DNA from 2 places in the Halopseudomonas litoralis genome. Region 2 is predicted to be linked to the other one. Evidence: predicted binding sites of a transcription regulator. Region 2 holds the regulator's gene; the other holds the start of a gene.
What was found. Region 2 encodes FliA, which starts transcription of late flagellar genes. Its sites were predicted from a motif close to CTAAAGTTTNNNNNNNNNNNGCCGNTAA; they were not measured.

Region 1 (4,422 bases), 1.8 Mb from region 2:
TACCGGAATGAGCAAGCCGGCGCCGGGGTGGCTGGCGCTGGCGATGGCAGGCCTGTTCGTTGCCGGACAGTATGTCTTTCATGGCTTGCTGGGGCTCAGCTACACAGAGAGAGGGCCGGCATCGCTGGCGCTTGCCCTGGTGTCGATAGCAGCGGTAGCGGCTGTCTGCTCCTGTGCCGCGCAACGCCATATCCGCTCCATCGCCTATATTGGTGCGGCCTCCATGGCGATTTACCTGATGCACATTCTGGCGGGAAGTGGCGTGCGGGTGGGGCTCAAATTTGCGGGTGTGGAGTCCTTCGTTCTGCACAGTCTCCTGGGTGTGACCATGGGCATAGCGGCTCCGTTGGCCGCGTTTGCCATGATCAACCGACTGAAGGTGCCTTACGTTTTCTCCGCGCCGATCAGCGGGTGGCTGGCTCAATCCCTGGACCGGACCGTGCGGCGGGCTGTACGCTGAGCACGCTCATATCTTGAAGCTGTCGACCAGTTGTTTGAGCCGACCAGCCTGATGGGAGAGTGCGTCGCAATCGCCGAGAGTTTCCTGAAGGTTGGCAACGCCCTGCTGGTTCAGCAGATTGATCTGACTGATATCCATGTTCAGGGCTTCGACCACGGTGGTCTGTTCCTCGGTCGCCGCCGCCACCGATTGATTCATGGCATCGATCTCGCCTATGCGTTGCATAACGGTATTCAACCGTTCACCGGCCTGATTGGCGACTTTCACGCTTTCCGTGCTGGAGGCCTGGCTGGCCTGCATGGTGTCGACCGCGTCATGTGAGCCTTGCTGCAGCGTGGTGATCATCCGATGGATCTCCTCGGCCGACTCCTGTGTGCGGTGCGCCAGATTGCGCACCTCATCAGCCACCACAGCAAAGCCCCGGCCCGCATCACCGGCCCGAGCGGCTTCAATGGCAGCGTTGAGCGCCAGCAGGTTGGTCTGCGCGGAAATACCCTTGATGACGTCAAGAATGTGCCCGATATCCTCGGTGCTGGTATTCAGTGCTTCGATCTGCTCACGTGAGGTATTGATGGTGGCGGACAGCGCGCTCATGGCCTGGATGGTTCTTTCCATTACCTGCTTGCCGTCATCGGCGTGCTCACTGGCGGTACTCGCCTGACTCGAGGCATCGGCGGCATTGCGTGCAATTTCCTGCGCGGCGGCGCCCAGCTCGTTGATCGCTGCGGCGACGCTTTCGGTACGGGCACTCTGTTCATCAGAACCGGCGATCGAGGCGTTGGAGGAGGTCATCACACGCAATGCCAGATCATGTACCTGGCGCGTGGCGGAGGCAACTTCACTGATGGAGGCATGGATGCGCTCGACAAACTGATTGAACGACGCACTGAGCTCACCGAACTCGTCACGGCTCTCGACTGCCAGGCGGCGGGTCAGGTCGCCTTCGCCATCGGCGATGTCGGCCATTGCCCGGGCCATGTTCTGCAGCGGGCGCATCAACACCTTGATCAGCAGGCTCAGCAGGCCGGCGATGGCCAGCACCGCGACCAGCATGGCGATGATCGCCGAGGTGCGAAACTGGCTCAGCGGGGCGTAGGCCTTGTCCCGATCGATCGACAGGCCGATGTACCAGTCCACAGACGGCAGGCCGGCAATCGGGGTGAAGGACAGCAGGCGCTGGCGACCATCCAACTGCACGGGCTGTAGACCTGACTCGAGACGAGGAGCATCGCCGGTATAGATTTCACCGAGATTCTTCATTAGTTGATCTTGCTGCGGCGTGACCAGTACCTGACCGTTGCCGCTGACCAGAAAGGCGTGACCCAGGCCGCCGAAATCGACTGAGTTGATAATGCCGACCAGGGTGTCCAGACTGAGATCACCGCCGACTACGCCGACTAATTGGTCATAACGCTTGACCGGCGTGGCCATGGTCAGTACCAGGCCACTGGTGACCTGGTCGAGGTAAGGTTTGGTCAGGATGCTGCCGTTGGCCTTCACCGCATCGGTATACCACGGTCGGGTACGGGCATCGAAGTCATCAGGCAGCTCCACGGGCGGGTGCTGGATGAGGCTGCCATCGGTGCTGCCGAGGTAAGTGAGTAGAAACTGCGAGTTGAAGGTCGGCTGGCCAACCAGTTCAGCTCGGGCGGCCTCTAGCGGGTGATTGGCAATGTTCTCGGCCAGGTTTTTCATTAACAACAGGCGGCCGTTGAGCCAATTCTCCACGCTGCTGGCGGTCAACTTCCCGGCTTGATTGATGGAGAATTCCAGATTGTTATCAATGCTGTTACGTTGCAGATAATCGTTGTACAGCGCGAACAGTGAGAAAGCCAGAATGACGATGCCGCAACCGGCAAGAAGAATTTTATGACTGAATTTGAGATTCATGACCGCGTGTACCTTGGAGAAAACCGGTAGCCGGATGCTTGGGCATCAAGCTGATTGCTTCAAGGTGATATCGGCAGCGAGACAGAAAGCTGAGGGCCGGAGGGATCTCCGGCCACTCTGTACTGGAAGGCGGTACTTACACCAGTTCGATCGCGACCGCAGTTGCTTCGCCACCGCCAATGCACAACGAGGCCACGCCACGCTTGCCGCCGGTTTTCTGCAAGGCATTGATCAGGGTGACGATCAGACGTGAGCCGGTGGAGCCGACCGGATGACCCTGGGCACAGGCGCCGCCGAAGATATTGACCTTGCTGTGGTCCAGCCCGTGTTCACGCATGGCCAGCATGGTGACCATGGCGAAGGCTTCGTTGATCTCGTATAGATCAACGTCATCCTTGCTCCAACCGGTCTTGTTGAACAGGTTGGTCATGGCGCCTACCGGCGCGATGGTGAACTCGCTCGGGTCCTGGCTCTGGGTGGCATGGCCGACGATACGGGCCAGCGGCTTGAGGCCACGCTTGTTGGCTTCGGATTCGGTCATCAATACCAGAGCGCTGGCGCCGTCGGAAATCGAGCTGGCGTTGGCGGCGGTGATGCTGCCGTCCTTGGCGAAGGCCGGACGCAGGCCGGGGATCTTCTCGATATTGGCGTTGTGCGGTTGCTCGTCATCCTTTACCACTACTTCGCCCTTGCGGGAAGCAATGGTCACCGGCACGATCTCGCTGTCCAGTGAGCCATCGTCGATGGCTTTCTTGGCGCGGGTCAGGGACTCGATGGCATAAGCGTCCATCTGTTCGCGGGTCAGGCCATATTGGCTAGCGGTGTCCTGAGCGAAGGAGCCCATCAGGCGACCGGTACGCGCATCTTCCAGGCCATCGAAGAACATGTGGTCCTTGATTTCACCATGGCCCATGCGCAGGCCGCTACGCGCCTTTTCGATGATGTAAGGCGCATTGGACATGCTTTCCATACCGCCAGCCAGCATGATCTGGTTGGAGCCGGCCTTGAGCGCATCGTGGGCCTGCATCACGGCTTTCATGCCGGAGCCGCAGAGTTTGTTGATGGTGGTGCAACCGGTGGAGGCGGGCAGTCCGGCGTTCAAGGTGGCCTGGCGCGCAGGGCCTTGCTTGAGCCCGGCGGGCAACACGCAACCCATGATCACTTCCTCGACGTCCGCCGGGGCGATGCCAGCCCGGGCAACTGCCTCGCGAATCACCAAAGCACCAAGGTCTACTGCCGAAACGCTCGACAAGCTGCCTTGAAAACCACCCATGGGCGTGCGGACGCCGCTGACAATAACGATGTTTTCGGACATGCCTACTCCTGAAAATATGACTGATTGTTTATTTGTGGTCATCAACCGACTTTATACGCGGTTATTATCCTTATTGTCGACTGCAAAGCTTTGTATGATCGGGATACATAACAGCCATAGTCGTTCTGTCAGGCTGTCGCTATATTGAACGCAGCAGCGGCCGCAGAGCCGTCATCTGATCCAGCAAACCAACAACAAGAAGGTCGCATAATGTTGAACACCAGAATCCTACCGCCCACCGAGCAGGCTCATTCCACGCCGCTGCTGATCAAGAATCTGTTGTTGTCGGGTGTCCGCTATGAAGCCTCGCAGGAAATCGTCTACCGCGACATCAGCCGTTACGACTATGCGACCTTCAACCAACGCATCTGCCGGCTGGCCAATATGCTCACCAATGCTGGCGTAAAGGCCGGAGACACTGTGGCAGTGCTTGACTGGGACAGCCACCGCTATCTGGAATGCATGTTTGCCGTTCCCATGATTGGTGCGGTGTTGCATACGGTCAACGTGCGGCTGTCGCCGGAACAGATCGTCTACACCATGAACCATGCCGACGACATCATGGTGTTGGTCAACAGTGAATTTCTACCGCTGTATCAGGCTATCGAACCGCAACTGACCACAGTTACCACCACCATACTGCTGACTGATGATGCTGTTACCAGCGCAGAGCTGCGCGGCTTTGCCGGTGAATACGAGCAACTGTTGGCCGCGGCCGACAGCACCTACGAGTTTGTCGATTTTGACGAAAACTCCG
Region 2 (4,422 bases):
TACTACATCCATCAGCTCGGCATCGACCTGCCGTTCACCCTTGCGCAGAATGTCGAAGACATTCTCAGCGATGTGGCAACAATCAACCAGCGCATCCAGTTGCAGGAAGCCGGCCCCACCTTTGACCGTATGAAAGCCACGAAAAATGGCATTGAGCAGATCGGTATCGCCGGGGCGGTTTTCCAGCTCGACCAGCTGTTCCGACAACAACTCGAGAATTTCCCCAGCTTCTACCAGAAAGTCCTGGAGAATCTCTTCATCTGCATCAAAGCTCATTTAATACTCCCTCAGAACCCAAGGCTGGACAGCAGGTCGTCGACCTCATCCTGTCCCGATACCACGTCATCCCTTTTATCGGCATGAATCTGCGGACCTTCACCCTGGTGCGATGATCTTCTTTCATCCAGTCCAGCCAGGTTGTGCTGAATACCGGCGATCCGATCGACGTGACCCGCCATGCGCACCAGATTCAACAGGCTTTCCTCGACATCATGCACCAGCGTGATGACACGCTTGATCACCTGCCCCGTGAGATCCTGGTAGTCCTGAGCCATGAGAATATCGTTCAGATTCGCCGACACTTCACCGCTGTGCTGTTCGCTGCGCTCGAGAAACGCCAGAATGTTGCGTGACAGCTCGCGGAATTCCGCCGCGCTCATTTCCCGCCGCTGCAATCGTGCCCATTCAGCCCGCAGAGTCGTCGCTTCCCTGCCGAGCGCCGATATCACGGGCGCACTGCTCTCGACCAGATCCATGGTCCGATTGGCAGCCTTGTCCGTCAGCCTGACCACGTAGTCGAGACGATCAGAGGCGTCGGAAATCTTCGATGCTTCCGCGGCTTCAGCTTCGCTATCGAGCGTACGCACAGTGTCGATCTGGAAATTGACAATCGAGTTGTGCAGTGCGCGAGTAAGCTTGCCGACCTCGTAATACAGGCCGCGATCGCGCGCCTGGTTGATCTCGTGTATGACCAGTACTGCCTCTCGGTAATCACCCTCTTCGAGGTGATCCACCAGTTTCCGGGCATTGCTTTTAAGGGAATGCTCGAACTCATCGGCGATCGTCTGGCCGGGATTACTGCTCAGTGCCATAACTTGCCCCCGGAATTCATCTGGCCTCGACCCGCTCAAAAACCTTTTCGATTTTTTCCTTGAGTGCCTGCGCCGTGAATGGCTTGACTACATAGCCGTTGACTCCAGCCTGAGCCGCTTCGATGATCTGGTCGCGCTTGGCTTCAGCCGTCACCATCAACACCGGCAGGTGCTTCAGGCGCTCGTCCGCACGCACCGCACGCAGCAGATCGATGCCGCTCATACCGGGCATATTCCAGTCGGTCACCAGAAAATCGAAATTACCGCTTTGCAGCATCGGCAACGCGGTGGTGCCATCGTCTGCTTCAGCGGTATTGGTGAAACCGAGATCACGCAACAGATTCTTGATAATGCGTCGCATCGTCGAAAAATCATCGACGATGAGAATTTTCATGTTCTTGTCCAAGTCGACCTCCATACAAACCAGAAGAAGTGCAGCGAGGGTCTGTGCCCCATACACTTCGCGAAACTGTTGTCACTGACCAGCCAGATGCTGTGAGCGCTGATTCAGCCGTCGCGCCAGTCGGCCATACGCCCGCGCAGACGCGCTGCGCACTGACTGTGCAACTGACTGACCCTGGACTCGCTCACGCCGAGCACCGCGCCGATCTCCTTGAGGTTCAACTCCTCGTCGTAATACAACGACAGCACCAGCCGCTCGCGTTCGGGCAGCTTGTCTATCGCCTCGGCCAATGCCTTGCGAAAGCGTTCGTCCTCCACTCCATCGAAGGGCTCATGGTCGGCGCCAACCTCGGTCGGCGCGCCGGCTTCGAGCAGATCTTCAAAACTGAACAGCTTGCTGCCGGCCGTGTCGTTGAGAATCGCGTAATAATCTTCGAGGCTCATATCCAATTCGGCCGCAACCTCGTGATCTTTAGCGTCACGTCCAACTTTCGTCTCAACGGCGCGGATCGCACTACTGACCAGACGGGTATTGCGATGGACCGAGCGGGGGGCCCAATCGCCCTTGCGCACATCATCCAGCATGGCGCCGCGAATGCGGATGCCGGCATAGGTCTCGAAACTGGCACCCTTGCCGTGATCGAACTTGCGGGAGGCTTCCAGCAGACCGAGCATTCCGGCCTGAATCAGGTCATCCACCTGCACACTGGCGGGCAGGCGGGCGAGCATATGGAAAGCAATACGCTTGACCAGCGGTGCGTACTGCTGCACCAGACGGTCCTGCTCGGTGGCAGCGCCCATGGTGCGCGCGTACATATTGACACCGCCTCCTGCCCCCCTGCTCATGACGGTATTCCGGTCCGCTGCACCAGGCGCTCCACAAAAAATTCCAGATGCCCACGCGGGCTGGAAGGCAGTGGCCAGGCATCGACCTTGCGGGCGATGCCGCGGATGGCCAGCGAGGCCTTGCTCCGCGGAAAGGCATCGTAGACCCCGCGTTGCTTCTGCGCGGCCTTGCGGATGGACTCATCGTAGGGCACGGCGCCAACATACTGCAGAGCCACTTCCAGGAAGCGATCAGTCACCTGCAGCAGCTTGTTGAAAACGTTATGGCCTTCCTGCGGGGTGTGAACCATGTTCGCCAACACCCTGAAACGGGTGACGCCATGGTCGCGGTTGAGCAGCTTGATCAAGGCATAGGCATCGGTGATGGAGGTGGGTTCATCACACACCACCACGATCACCTCCTGAGCTGCGCGCACGAAACTGACTACCGAATCACCAATACCGGCAGCGGTATCGACGATCAGCACGTCCATTTCATCGCCTATGTCACTGAACGCCTGGATCAGCCCGGCATGCTCACGCGGCCCCAGATTGACCATTTCTGCGGCACCCGAGGCGGCGGGCACGATGCGGATGCCGCCCGGCCCGTTGATCAACACTTCGCGCAGGTCGCAGTTGCCCGCCAGCACATCGGCCAAGGTCGCCTTGGGTCGCAATCCCAGCTGCACATCGACATTGGCCAGCCCCAGGTCCGCATCCATCAACACCACGCGACGCCCGAGATCGGCCAGCGCCAGGGCCAGATTGACAGACACATTGGTCTTGCCCACTCCGCCCTTGCCGCCGGTAACTGCGATTACCTGAACCGGATGATTGCCCATCTATGCTGTCGCCTTTATCAAATCGTTAACTTGCGCGCTGGCTATGGAGTATACCGGCAAAAACGTCGGCCATGGTCTGGTCAGCTGCCATCTCATTACCTGCCAGACCTACGGCGCGGCTGACCAGTTGGTGCCCGACACCGCGGGACAGGTCATCGGGTATACGCTGGCCATCAGCTACATAGGCTACCGGGAGACGTTGCTCCATAGCCAGCCCCAGTGCTTCGCCCAGCGTAGCTGCCTCGTCCACCTTGGTCAGAATGCAACCCACCGGGTTGCAGCAGCGGTAATTGTGCCATGCCGCCTTGAGCACACGATATTGGCTGGTGGCCGCCAATACCAACAAGGTGCTGATACGCGAGCCTTGTGTTGCCAACTCGCTGAGCTGCCCGCGCAATTGCGGATCCTGCGCCTGCAGCCCGGCCGTGTCCACCAACACCAGACGCTTGTTGCCGAACTCCTCCAGCACATCATTCAGACTGTTCTGTTCATCCACCACTCGTACCGGTACGTTGAGTATGCGGCCCAGGGTGCGCAACTGCTCATGGGCGCCGATGCGATAGGTATCCATGGTCACCAGCGCCACGCTCTGGCTGCCGTGTTTGAGGACATAGCGCGCCGCCAGCTTGCCCAGCGTGGTGGTCTTGCCGGCACCGGTCGGTCCGACCAGCGCAATCACGCCACCCTGATCGATCAGCTCTTCACGCATGGCCGGAACACCCTGGGCCAGATGTGCCAGCAACAGGCGCCAGGCCTGGCGCACGTCGGTCACATCGACCACCTTGGCCAACAATTCCTTGCATAACTCCGGGGGCAGCCCCAGGTGCACCAACCGGCGCCACAGGCTGGCCTGTCGCGGCTGATGCTGATTGACCTGACCCCAGGCCAGGCCACCCAGCTGGGATTCGAGCATGTCGCGCAGCCCGGCGATTTCCGAACGCATAGCGTCGAAATCATCAGTGGCCGGAGGGGCAGACCTGGCTGCTGTTTCTGCGGGTGCTGTGGGCGCTGCGCGTTCACTGTGCAGCCGTTCCAGTAGATCACGCGCCACCGGCGAGCCCTGCTCTGCTGCCTGGCGCATGCTGTCACCGAACAATTGACGGTTCACGCTGGGGCCCTCGGACGGGCGTTCGCCGTCCTGGAGATTGGCCCGGGCACTGATGATGCGTTCCTGGGTCTTCTTCAGCTCCAGATCCAAGCCGGGCGTGGGTGGCGTCAGGCGCGGCGCTTCATAATCCAGCGCTGCGGTCAGCTCGACCCCA

Region 1: the regulator FliA is predicted to act here: its motif matches at 2,418-2,445, upstream of BLU11_RS12940 (methyl-accepting chemotaxis protein).

The regions. Positions count from the first base shown of each region.
Region 1 is NZ_LT629748.1:2,684,904-2,689,325, reverse strand. It holds gene BLU11_RS12945 (acyltransferase family protein) at 1-460, shown strand, start outside; gene BLU11_RS12940 (methyl-accepting chemotaxis protein) at 467-2,350, opposite strand; gene BLU11_RS12935 (acetyl-CoA C-acyltransferase) at 2,487-3,665, opposite strand; gene BLU11_RS12930 (fatty acid--CoA ligase) at 3,876-4,422, shown strand, end outside.
Region 2 is NZ_LT629748.1:875,699-880,120, reverse strand. It holds gene BLU11_RS04355 (chemotaxis protein CheA) at 1-276, opposite strand, end outside; gene BLU11_RS04350 (protein phosphatase CheZ) at 288-1,091, opposite strand; gene BLU11_RS04345 (chemotaxis response regulator CheY) at 1,108-1,485, opposite strand; gene BLU11_RS04340 (RNA polymerase sigma factor FliA) at 1,599-2,339, opposite strand; gene fleN (flagellar synthesis regulator FleN) at 2,336-3,160, opposite strand; gene flhF (flagellar biosynthesis protein FlhF) at 3,186-4,422, opposite strand, start outside.